One region of the Clostridium sp. FP1 genome, then DNA from elsewhere that is predicted to be linked to it. Evidence: a T-box and tRNA genes for the amino acid it is inferred to sense, from the RefSeq annotation. Region 1 holds a T-box; the other regions hold tRNA genes.
What was found. A T-box is a leader RNA that pairs with one kind of tRNA and senses whether it is charged. The one in region 1 lies ahead of proS (proline--tRNA ligase), so its partner is inferred to be a tRNA-Pro.

Region 1 (3,291 bases):
TTATTTTAGAGCGTCAGTAGCAGGAAAAGAATTTAGGAGTGAGCCATATATATCTAATGTCTCTTATAATTATTGCATTGCTATTTCTGTGCCTTTCAAAGATAGTAATGGTAAAATAAATGGGGTTGTCATGGCCGATATTTGTATAGTGAATTAGTTGAAAATTGTACAGTGTTTATTAAATAAATGAAAATAAAAATCGTATCACTTTTTTATAAAGTGATACGATTTTTATTTATATTTAAAATTTAAGCTTAGAGCTGACGTCTAATTTTAGTAAGCTCTGCCCCAAGTTACGATAGCTTTAGCTGGTTTTCCACAACATAAGCAAACACCTTTTTTCTCTGGTTGATCCAGTGGCATGCATCTAGAAGATGCGCCAGCTACTTCTTTTACATTTTCTTCGCAAGCCAAATCTCCACACCATGGAGCATCAACAAATCCTAAAGTTTTATCTAGAAGATTTTTTAGCTCTTCTACTGTAGTTGTACTAAAAGTTCTTTTATTTTGTATATTTCTAGCTTTTTCAAGTAGTGAATTTTGAATATCCTTCAGAATCTCTGGTACTAATGCTTCTAGTTCAGGAATTGGAACAATGATTTTTTCTCTTGTATCACGTCTAACTAATACTACTTGATTTTTTTCTATATCTTTTGGCCCAACTTCTAGTCGTAGTGGGACACCTTTCATTTCGTATTGGCTAAATTTCCATCCAGCCATTTTGTCGCTGGTATCCATTTTTACTCTAGCTACTTTTGATAACATATTTTTAAGTTCTGTAGCTTTTTCAATTACGCCTTCTTTATGGAGTGCAACTGGAACTATTATAAGTTGAATTGGAGCTACTGCTGGTGGCAGAACCAAACCACTTTCATCACCATGAACCATGATTATAGCACCGATAAGTCTTGTAGACATTCCCCAAGAAGTTTGGTGAACGTAAGCAAGTTTACCCGTTTTATCTGTATATTGAATGTTAAATGCTCTGGCAAAACCATCTCCAAAGTTATGAGAAGTACCACATTGCAGCGCTTTTCCATCATGCATCAAACTTTCAATTGTGTAAGTGTCTTTTGCTCCTGCAAATTTTTCTTTTTCTGTTTTTTGGCCCTTTATAACTGGAATTGCAAGGGTTTCTTCACAAAAAGTTGCGTATATATTTAACATTTTAAGAGTTTCTGCTTTTGATTCTTCAGCAGTTGCATGAGCTGTATGACCTTCTTGCCATAAAAATTCTGAGCTTCTAAGAAAAGGTCTTGTGGTTTTTTCCCATCTTACTACAGAACACCATTGATTATATAATTTAGGAAGATCATTGTAAGATTGAATTATCTTTGCATAGTGATCGCAAAATAATGTTTCGGAAGTAGGCCTTACGCAAAGTCTCTCTGCTAATAATTCGTTACCACCATGTGTTACCCAAGCAACCTCTGGTGCGAAGCCTTTAACGTGATCTGCCTCTTTTTTCAGAAGACTTTCAGGAATGAACATTGGCATATATACATTTTCATGATCGGTATCTTTAAACATTTGATCTAAAATTTTCTGAATATTTTCCCAAATCGCATATCCATAAGGTCTAATTACCATACAACCTCTAACGCTTGCGTAATCAGCAAGCTCTGCTTTTTTAACAATATCTGTATACCATTGTGCAAAATCATCTTCCATAGAGGCAATAGATTCTACAAATTTTTTTTCTTTTTCCATAATTAATCTCCTCTCATTTAACAAAATATTTAAAAATGAATACAAAAAAAGCTCCATCCCCAAAAGGGACCGAGAATTATCGGTGGTACCACCCTAGTTGATATAAAAAATATCCACTCAGATTCTAGATAACGGTAGAAAGCCGCTGTAGCTTACTGCAAAAAAAACATTTCGTACAGAACTCCAAGGTGGGTTCAAAATGATCTTTTAAAAATCTTACACCAATGATTTTCTCGCTGTGAAAAGATTTCATTTTTACTAATCCTTTTCTTTGTATTGGGTATATTCACTTTTAATGATAGTTTATTTTATACTTTAGAATTAATCATAGAATAAAAATAATAATATGTCAAGACTATTTTTACCTCAAATTAGGAGTTTTAACATTTTGCATACAATTTAATGAAATATGCTTGAAGAGATGCATGTCTATTAAAGAATGGAGCAAAGTACTTAGAGTATAGAATCCTAATATTTTTTATATAATTCAATGGTTTGCTTTGTTATTTTAAATAAAGTTAGTATAATGAAATAAATAGGGAAATAATAAAGAAGGTGATAAATTGGTAATTGCAGAAATGTTTTACACTGTAAAGGAAATTATGAATAAAAAATTCATAAAAGTAAAGGCCGGTGAAAGCATCAAAGAGGCTTTAAATAAAATGATTGATGCAAACAAAGATGAAGTTTTAGTAGTAGATTCAGCAGGTATGCTCATTGGTGTTTTTACAAGAAAAGATATAGCTAAAATTAAAAAAAATAAGAACATATCCTTTCAGGAAGAAGTTATAAAATATACTAATAAAAATGTAGTCACCATAGACATGAATGCCTCTGCTAGAGTTGCAAGAAATTTAATGATAGAGAATGGAATAGGAAGGTTACCAGTAATAGAGAATAAAATAATTAAAGGAGTAATCACTAGCAATAATATAAGAGACACTTTTTATTTGAAAATTGATGAAATGTTTGATCTTCAAAATAATATTATTGATAACTTACACGAAGCAGTATGTATTTGTAGTGATAGTGGAATAGTAAACTACTGGAATAAAAGTTCTGAACAACTATATGGTGTAAGGGCTGAAAATATACTTGGACAATATATTGGATCTTTTTTTCCAAATGCATTGATTATGAAAACTTTAAAAGATGGAAAACGAAGAGATAATGAGGGGAATGAACCTGTTAAAGGTAAATTTGTTGTTCTAAGTACAGTACCCATATTCAATAATATAGGGAAATTAGTGGCAGTAGTATCTACAGACCGAGATGTTACGGAAGTGGTAACGTTATCAAAACAATTAGAAAAAGAAAAGAGGAAGGTTGAATTATTACAGATTGCATATAAGAAAGAAATTGCAGCAAACTATACTTTTTCTTCAATTGTAGGAAAAAACAAAAAAATAATCGAAGCTATTGCAATGTCACAAAAGGTAGCACAAAGTTCTGCTAGTATATTAATTACTGGGGAAAGTGGCACAGGAAAAGAGGTGTTTGCAAGATCGATTCATGAAGCCAGTGGTAGAGTGGGGAATTTTGTAGCGGTGAATTGTAGTGCGATTCCTGAGCACTTAATTG
Region 2 (3,291 bases), 4.5 Mb from region 1:
CCTTACAAATCATTTACAGTAATCTATATTACCTATGAATAAGCCCTTTTTTGTTTTTCATTATTTTTACATTTTAAAATTACATAATTTTACACTGTAAAAGTAAGCTACTAATTCAAATACTTGTATTTATATAGTTTAGTTTCACTTTTTATAATTATATTGCGTAAAAGTATTAATCTTTGGTAACACTAACTAGGAAAAATTGTTTTGGAGGTATGTATAATGAAAAATTTTCTAGTTTCGGCTATAGTAGATATAATAATAATATTCTCTTCTTATTTTCTATTTAGAAGTGTTATAAGCGGACCAACTCGTCATAGATTATATGAAAAATTTATGAGTTCTTTGGCAAAATTTGTAATTATCATTTTTGTAGCTAGCGCATCAATCACTGCTCTTACTGCACTAGTTTTGTACAAAACAAGGTATATTGTATATATCAACGTAATTGCTCCTGCCTTAGTTTCTATACTGGTAGGTTTTGTTATGTCTACTGTACCCACAAGAGGTGTGGGTGATAAAAAAAAGGTTGCTAAAAAATAATTATACTAAAGAGAGCAGTTTCTCATATGATGTTATTTTACTATCATATGAGAAACTGCTCTCTTATTTTACAAATCCTTTTAGATAATCAATTTAACAAAGGAATATGCTAATTTAAATCCATATACAATTATAACTACTCCACATATTAAATTTATTATCCTAATAACCTTAATATTAAACTTAGCTTTAAATAGTGAAACAACTGTAGCTAATAAAGTAAACCAAATTAATGAAGCTAAGCATACCCCTATAATAAAGTAGCTTCCCATATCTACTGGTAGCACCGCTCTACTTCCCCCCAGTAATAATGAGCCGTCAATTATTGCTTGAGGGTTTAACCAAGTCACTGCAAAACATGTCCCTATTATTTTTATAATGGATTTATTCAGATCCACAGCCTCTTCAGATTTAACTTCTGGTACTTGCCTCACAAGCCCTGCTCCAATGTAAACTACAGCTATACTTCCTAATAAAAGAATAAGCATTTTTAAAAGGTTGAACCTTTCCATAAGTGCTCCTACCCCAAAAAAGCATGATACTGCAAGCGATATATCAAAGAATATAGTAATAAATGCAACTTGATATGTCTTTAGTATACTTTTACGTATAGCCGTATTTATTACAAATATGTTTTGTGTACCTATAGGTGCTACGTAAGCAAAGCCTACAAGCAATCCTTCCATTAGATATTTATACATCCTTTCCCCCCCTAACTATTACCTCTACAAAATTACCATACCCGCATCTACAATATTGCTTTTTTATTTTAAATTATAACTTATACATATTATCATGTATATACTGAAATATTTTATTGATTTTATTGTGGTTAAATCCTACCTTCCATGCTGTAATATTAACAACTTGAGAAAGAGATATACAATATATAAACCCTATATTTCTTGCATTTGGAAAAATGCTTGTAAATACTGTTGACATTTACCCCTTCCTATTATATAATAAAGAAGTCATCGGGGTGTAGCGCAGCTGGGAGCGCGCGTGGTTTGGGACCATGAGGTCGCAGGTTCAATCCCTGTCACCCCGACCAAAAAGAGTTGTCTAACGACAACTCTTTTTTTATTATAAATTTTTCATGGCTTAAGTATAAAATCACTCCTTTTTCACAAGCTAAACAATGCTTCACTATTTTATTGTTTTTTCTAAATATTATGCTAACATTATTACATAGCTAATAACAACTTAGGAGTGATTATTTTGAATAAAATGTATAATGAAATTTTTAAGACCCTAATTAAGTCCTATCATGAAGATAATTTTGAAAATAAGCTACAGGAATTACTATCAAAAGACAATATTAATAAAACCGAGTTAAGTTCTATAATTTCTTCACTTTGTGGAGTTAATGTAGTCTTCTCAAATAATTACATAAATGATTTAAAAAAAGCTATCCAATATTATGAATCAAATCACAAGATTGTAAATAAAGTTAAACATTGCGACATGGAGTGTGCAGATACGTCTGGAAAAACCCTTTGTCAAGCTTCTTGCCCATTTGATGCCATATTAATAGATAATAAATGTAATACTACCTATATTGATAATGATAAATGCATAGACTGTGGATTTTGTGTAGATGCCTGTCCTACTGGTGCATTAATGGATAAGGTAGAATTTATTCCCCTTTTGAATTTGTTAAAAGGGAATTCTACAGTAATAGCCGCTGTAGCCCCCGCCATTACTGGCCAATTTGGAGAAAGTGCTAATATAGATAAGCTTAGAACCGCCTTAAAAAAAATCGGATTCACAGATATGGTTGAAGTTGCTTTTTTCGCAGATATGCTTACATTAAAGGAAGCTATTGAGTTTGATGAACATGTTAAAGTAAAAGAAGATCTAATGCTTACCTCTTGCTGTTGTCCTATGTGGGTAGGAATGGTAAAGAAGGTATACCACAATTTAGTGAGACATGTATCCCCCTCCATTTCTCCTATGATTGCTGCTGGTAGAGTTTTAAAACAATTAAACCCTAACTGCAAAGTAGTCTTTATTGGACCCTGTATTGCAAAAAAAGGTGAAGCTAAAGACCCCGACCTTTTAGGCGACATAGATTACGTGCTTACCTTCTCCGAACTTAAGGATATTTTTGATACATTAAATATTGAGCCTGAAAAACTTAAGGCAGATGTATCTAGTGAATATGCGTCTAGAGGCGGTAGACTTTATGCTAGGACTGGAGGAGTATCTATAGCTATTGGAGAAGTTATAGAAAGATTATTTCCTGAAAAATACGATTTATTTAATCCTATTCAAGGAAATGGTGTAAAAGAATGTAAGGAATTGCTTACTAAAGCTCAAAACGGGGAAATCAATGCAAATTTTGTAGAAGGAATGGGCTGTGTTGGAGGTTGCGTTGGAGGACCTAAATCATTAATCGATGCAAGCTTCGGAAAAATTAGAGTAGATAAATTTGCACAAAATTCAAAGATTAAAGTAGCCATTGATAGCGATTGTATGAACGAAATCCTAAATAGAATTGGAATTAATAGTGCTGGGGATTTCAAAGATAAAGATAAGACCAAAATATTTCACAGGGAGTTCTAGTTAATATTTCACAATGTAAATCGGATCTAAAATATGATACAATATTAAGTAATCAAAAAAAATAATTCACTGTGCAGATTGGAGGTTTTTATGAAAGCATTATTTGAATATATAAGTCATAGAGATATTAACATACTTAGAATTATAAATAATTCTTGGAAGTGTAAGTTCTTAGATATT
Region 3 (3,291 bases), 200 kb from region 1:
GTCTTTTCAAAATCTACTTTTATCGCAGCTTGCTCTTTAATCATAGCAGCTTTAATTTTATCTGATTGATTTTGTGTTATAGTCTTATCAGTTACAAGCTTTGCCAAATTTGTTTCTAAGTCTAATTTCATTTTAGCTTCTCTTTGAATTTGCTCACTTGATTTTAAAGCATCCGCCTTTGCCTGTGTCAATATTCCGTTACTAACTAGTTCTTTATAAAAACCAGGTTTTTCTCCTTTATTCACTTCTTTGTTATCTTTAGTTTTAGTTTTACTACTTTCATATGCTAAAATTTTATCACTTTCTGCCTGTGTAATTATGTTTGAACTAACACCTAGTTTAAGTGTAGCTTCTATTCCACCCTTTTGTTGTTTAAACTCATTTTTAAAAGGCGCCTTTCCATTATTACTTACTGGTTTAGTAGTTGTTGCAAAAGCTAAACTAACAGAGGATAAAAGCATGCCTCCTGTTATTAATCCTGTTACTATTTTTGTTTTTAAAGATATACTTTTCATATTAATCTCTCCTCATTTATAATTTATTTTGTTTCTATAGTTTATATCATATACACTTATCATGTCAGCGCGGTGTCAACATTATGTGTATTTCATGTATTTTGTGTAAATTGTTATAATGAGGAGATTATTCTTTATTTTATTAAATGTATACCTATTTACCATATTATCTGTGAAATTAAAAGTAACCATATATTTCTTATAAATTAATATTTTAAGAAATATATGATATACTATTTTCAAAGTCTCAATAGCGATGCAATCAGGATTTGAAATAAGCACAAAAATGGGGGAGTATTAATTGCTAAAACTTATAAATCTTTCAACCTACAAATGTGATATGGAAAGGTTTCATGACAACAGCTTGGAAATAACAAATTTATTAGAAAAACATACTATAGATGGCATAGAGCTTTTAAATTCTTTAATGTGGGATGAAAATATTATTCCGAGTAGTATAGTTCGCGGTGTACATCTAAAATACTATCCTACATGGCTTGATTTTTGGAACAATAACGAAAGTGAATTATTAAGGCAGTTTGGTAGCCATGATGAAATAAAAAATTATTTTGGTGGAACAACTAGACAATGCATAATAGATCAATACAGAAAAGAAATACAACAGGCTGATAAAATCGGTGCTGAGTATATAGTTTTTCATGTAGCTCATGTGCAAGTTGAACATGCATATACCTATGATTTCACATATACTGATGAAGAAATTATAGATGCAACCTCCGAATTAATAAATGAGGTTTTTAGAGGTTTAAATACAAATATAAAACTATTATTTGAAAATCTATGGCTACCTGGTTTAACATTCCTAAACAAAGATATACTATTAAGATTATTGGAAAAGGTTAATTACTCTAATAAAGGATTTATGCTAGACACTGCTCATTTAATGAATACTAATTTTGACCTTACTAATGAAAAAGAGGGAATACAGTACATTTTAGATACAGTAAACAATCTTGGTGAATTAAAGAAATTCATAAAAGGTATACATCTTAACTGTTCCGTGTCAGGTGAATATATAAAAGAGCAAATACAAGCAAATCGCAAATGTAAATTACCATTTAATAAAATGAAAGAAAATGTACTTTTTCATATAATGAAAATAGATATGCATAAGCCATTTAGTGATACAGATGTAAAAAGAATTATTGATTTCATTGATCCAGAATATGTTATATATGAATTTATAACAAGATCTTTGGAAGAGTTGGAGGAGTATATTACAATTCAGAATAAAGCATTACAAAAATAACATAAAAAAAGAGTTGTCATATGACAACTCTTTTTTGGTCGGGGTGACAGGGATTGAACCTGCGACCTCATGGTCCCAAACCACGCGCGCTCCCAGCTGCGCTACACCCCGCTAACATTTTTAATTATACTAAAGAAAATTATAAATGTCAACAGTATTTACAAATATTTCTGTAATAGTTATAATAATCGGAAAACTCCACCACATTATATGCGATGGAATTATTCCTTACTATTAGATTATATATATTTTTCCGTTCCTTCATGCTCCTTAAGTTCATTAACTAGGTGCTTTATTTCTTGATCCTTATTTTTATCCATTACCAATATAACATCTCCTGCATCTACAATTATAAGATCCTTTACACCAAACCCAATTATCAATCTATCTTTACCAAATACTGAGCAATTTTGGCTTTCCTCCATAAATGTATTACCCAAAACATTGTTGCCACGTAAATTGCTTAGAAATCTTGAAAGTGCTGCAAAGGTACCTATATCATCCCACACAAACTCACATTTTATAACAAAAGCCTTTCTGGTTTTCTGCATTATACCAAAATCTACTGATATTCCATCTATTTCATTATATTGCTGCTTTATTACTTCACTTTCTTCATCAGTATCTAAGGCTTGATATACCGTCATTAATCGTTTATACATTTTAGGCAGGTACTTCTCCATCTCTCGCAAAAACACATCTGCTCTCCATACAAACATACCGCTATTCCAAAGGAAATTTCCTTTCAAGAGCAAATCCTTTGCTACTTCCGTGTTAGGCTTTTCTAAAAAACGTTCTACTCTGAACGTAGGTATATCACCAGGTGTCCTATCTCCCATTTCGATATAACCATAACCAGTCTCTGGCCTTGTGGGCTGAACACCTATAGTGACTAGACCTCTTTTTTTGTTTGCAATTTCAACTGCTTGCAGCACAGTTTCTTTAAATTCCTTTTCGTTTTCTATATAATGATCAGATGGTAGCACTATCATGGTTGCTTCCTTATCCTGTTTTAGTAGTTTGGCAGCAGATAGACCTATACATGTAGCAGTCTCCTTATTACTAGGCTCAACAATTATATTTGATTTACGAATTTCTGGAATCTCATTGCAAATTTTGTCAAAATAATCTTCATTGGTAACTACGTAAATATTTTCATTACTAACTAAACATTTTATTCTATCCACAGTGCTTCTTAAAAAGCTCTTATTATTAATAATATTCAAAAACTGCTTTGGGTTTTGGGCACGAGATAGAGGATAAAGTCTTGTTCCTTTTCCACCTGCTAAAATTAGTACATATAGCAAAAAATACCACCCCAATTTATTACTCATTTCATTTTATGAAACCTTAGTCTATGTTGTGAGAACAATTTAGAATAAATAATATTATACAATTTTTTTCTGCATAATTTAATAGGTTTTTATCCACTATATATAGTGAAAATCAATTTTGTTTCATTTTGCGCTTTTTAAAAATATATTGTGAAAGGAAGAATTAGACTAT

Region 2: it has a tRNA-Pro gene. The T-box ahead of proS (proline--tRNA ligase) is inferred to sense a tRNA for this amino acid. The anticodon was not compared.
Region 3: it has a tRNA-Pro gene. The T-box ahead of proS (proline--tRNA ligase) is inferred to sense a tRNA for this amino acid. The anticodon was not compared.

The regions. Positions count from the first base shown of each region.
Region 1 is NZ_JAAMNJ020000001.1:451,578-454,868, forward strand. It holds gene G9F70_RS02285 (methyl-accepting chemotaxis protein) at 1-157, shown strand, start outside; gene proS (proline--tRNA ligase) at 274-1,710, opposite strand; T-box leader at 1,772-1,991, opposite strand; gene G9F70_RS02295 (sigma-54-dependent Fis family transcriptional regulator) at 2,274-3,291, shown strand, end outside.
Region 2 is NZ_JAAMNJ020000001.1:4,932,478-4,935,768, forward strand. It holds gene G9F70_RS23460 (hypothetical protein) at 226-546, shown strand; gene G9F70_RS23465 (LysE/ArgO family amino acid transporter) at 627-1,247, opposite strand; gene G9F70_RS23470 (hypothetical protein) at 1,321-1,488, opposite strand; tRNA gene G9F70_RS23475 (tRNA-Pro) at 1,522-1,597, shown strand; gene G9F70_RS23480 ([Fe-Fe] hydrogenase large subunit C-terminal domain-containing protein) at 1,765-3,111, shown strand; gene G9F70_RS23485 (phosphatase PAP2 family protein) at 3,202-3,291, shown strand, end outside.
Region 3 is NZ_JAAMNJ020000001.1:253,111-256,401, reverse strand. It holds gene G9F70_RS01165 (hypothetical protein) at 1-515, opposite strand, end outside; gene G9F70_RS01160 (TIM barrel protein) at 817-1,785, shown strand; tRNA gene G9F70_RS01155 (tRNA-Pro) at 1,821-1,896, opposite strand; gene G9F70_RS01150 (mannose-1-phosphate guanylyltransferase) at 2,025-3,092, opposite strand; gene G9F70_RS01145 (hypothetical protein) at 3,290-3,291, shown strand, end outside.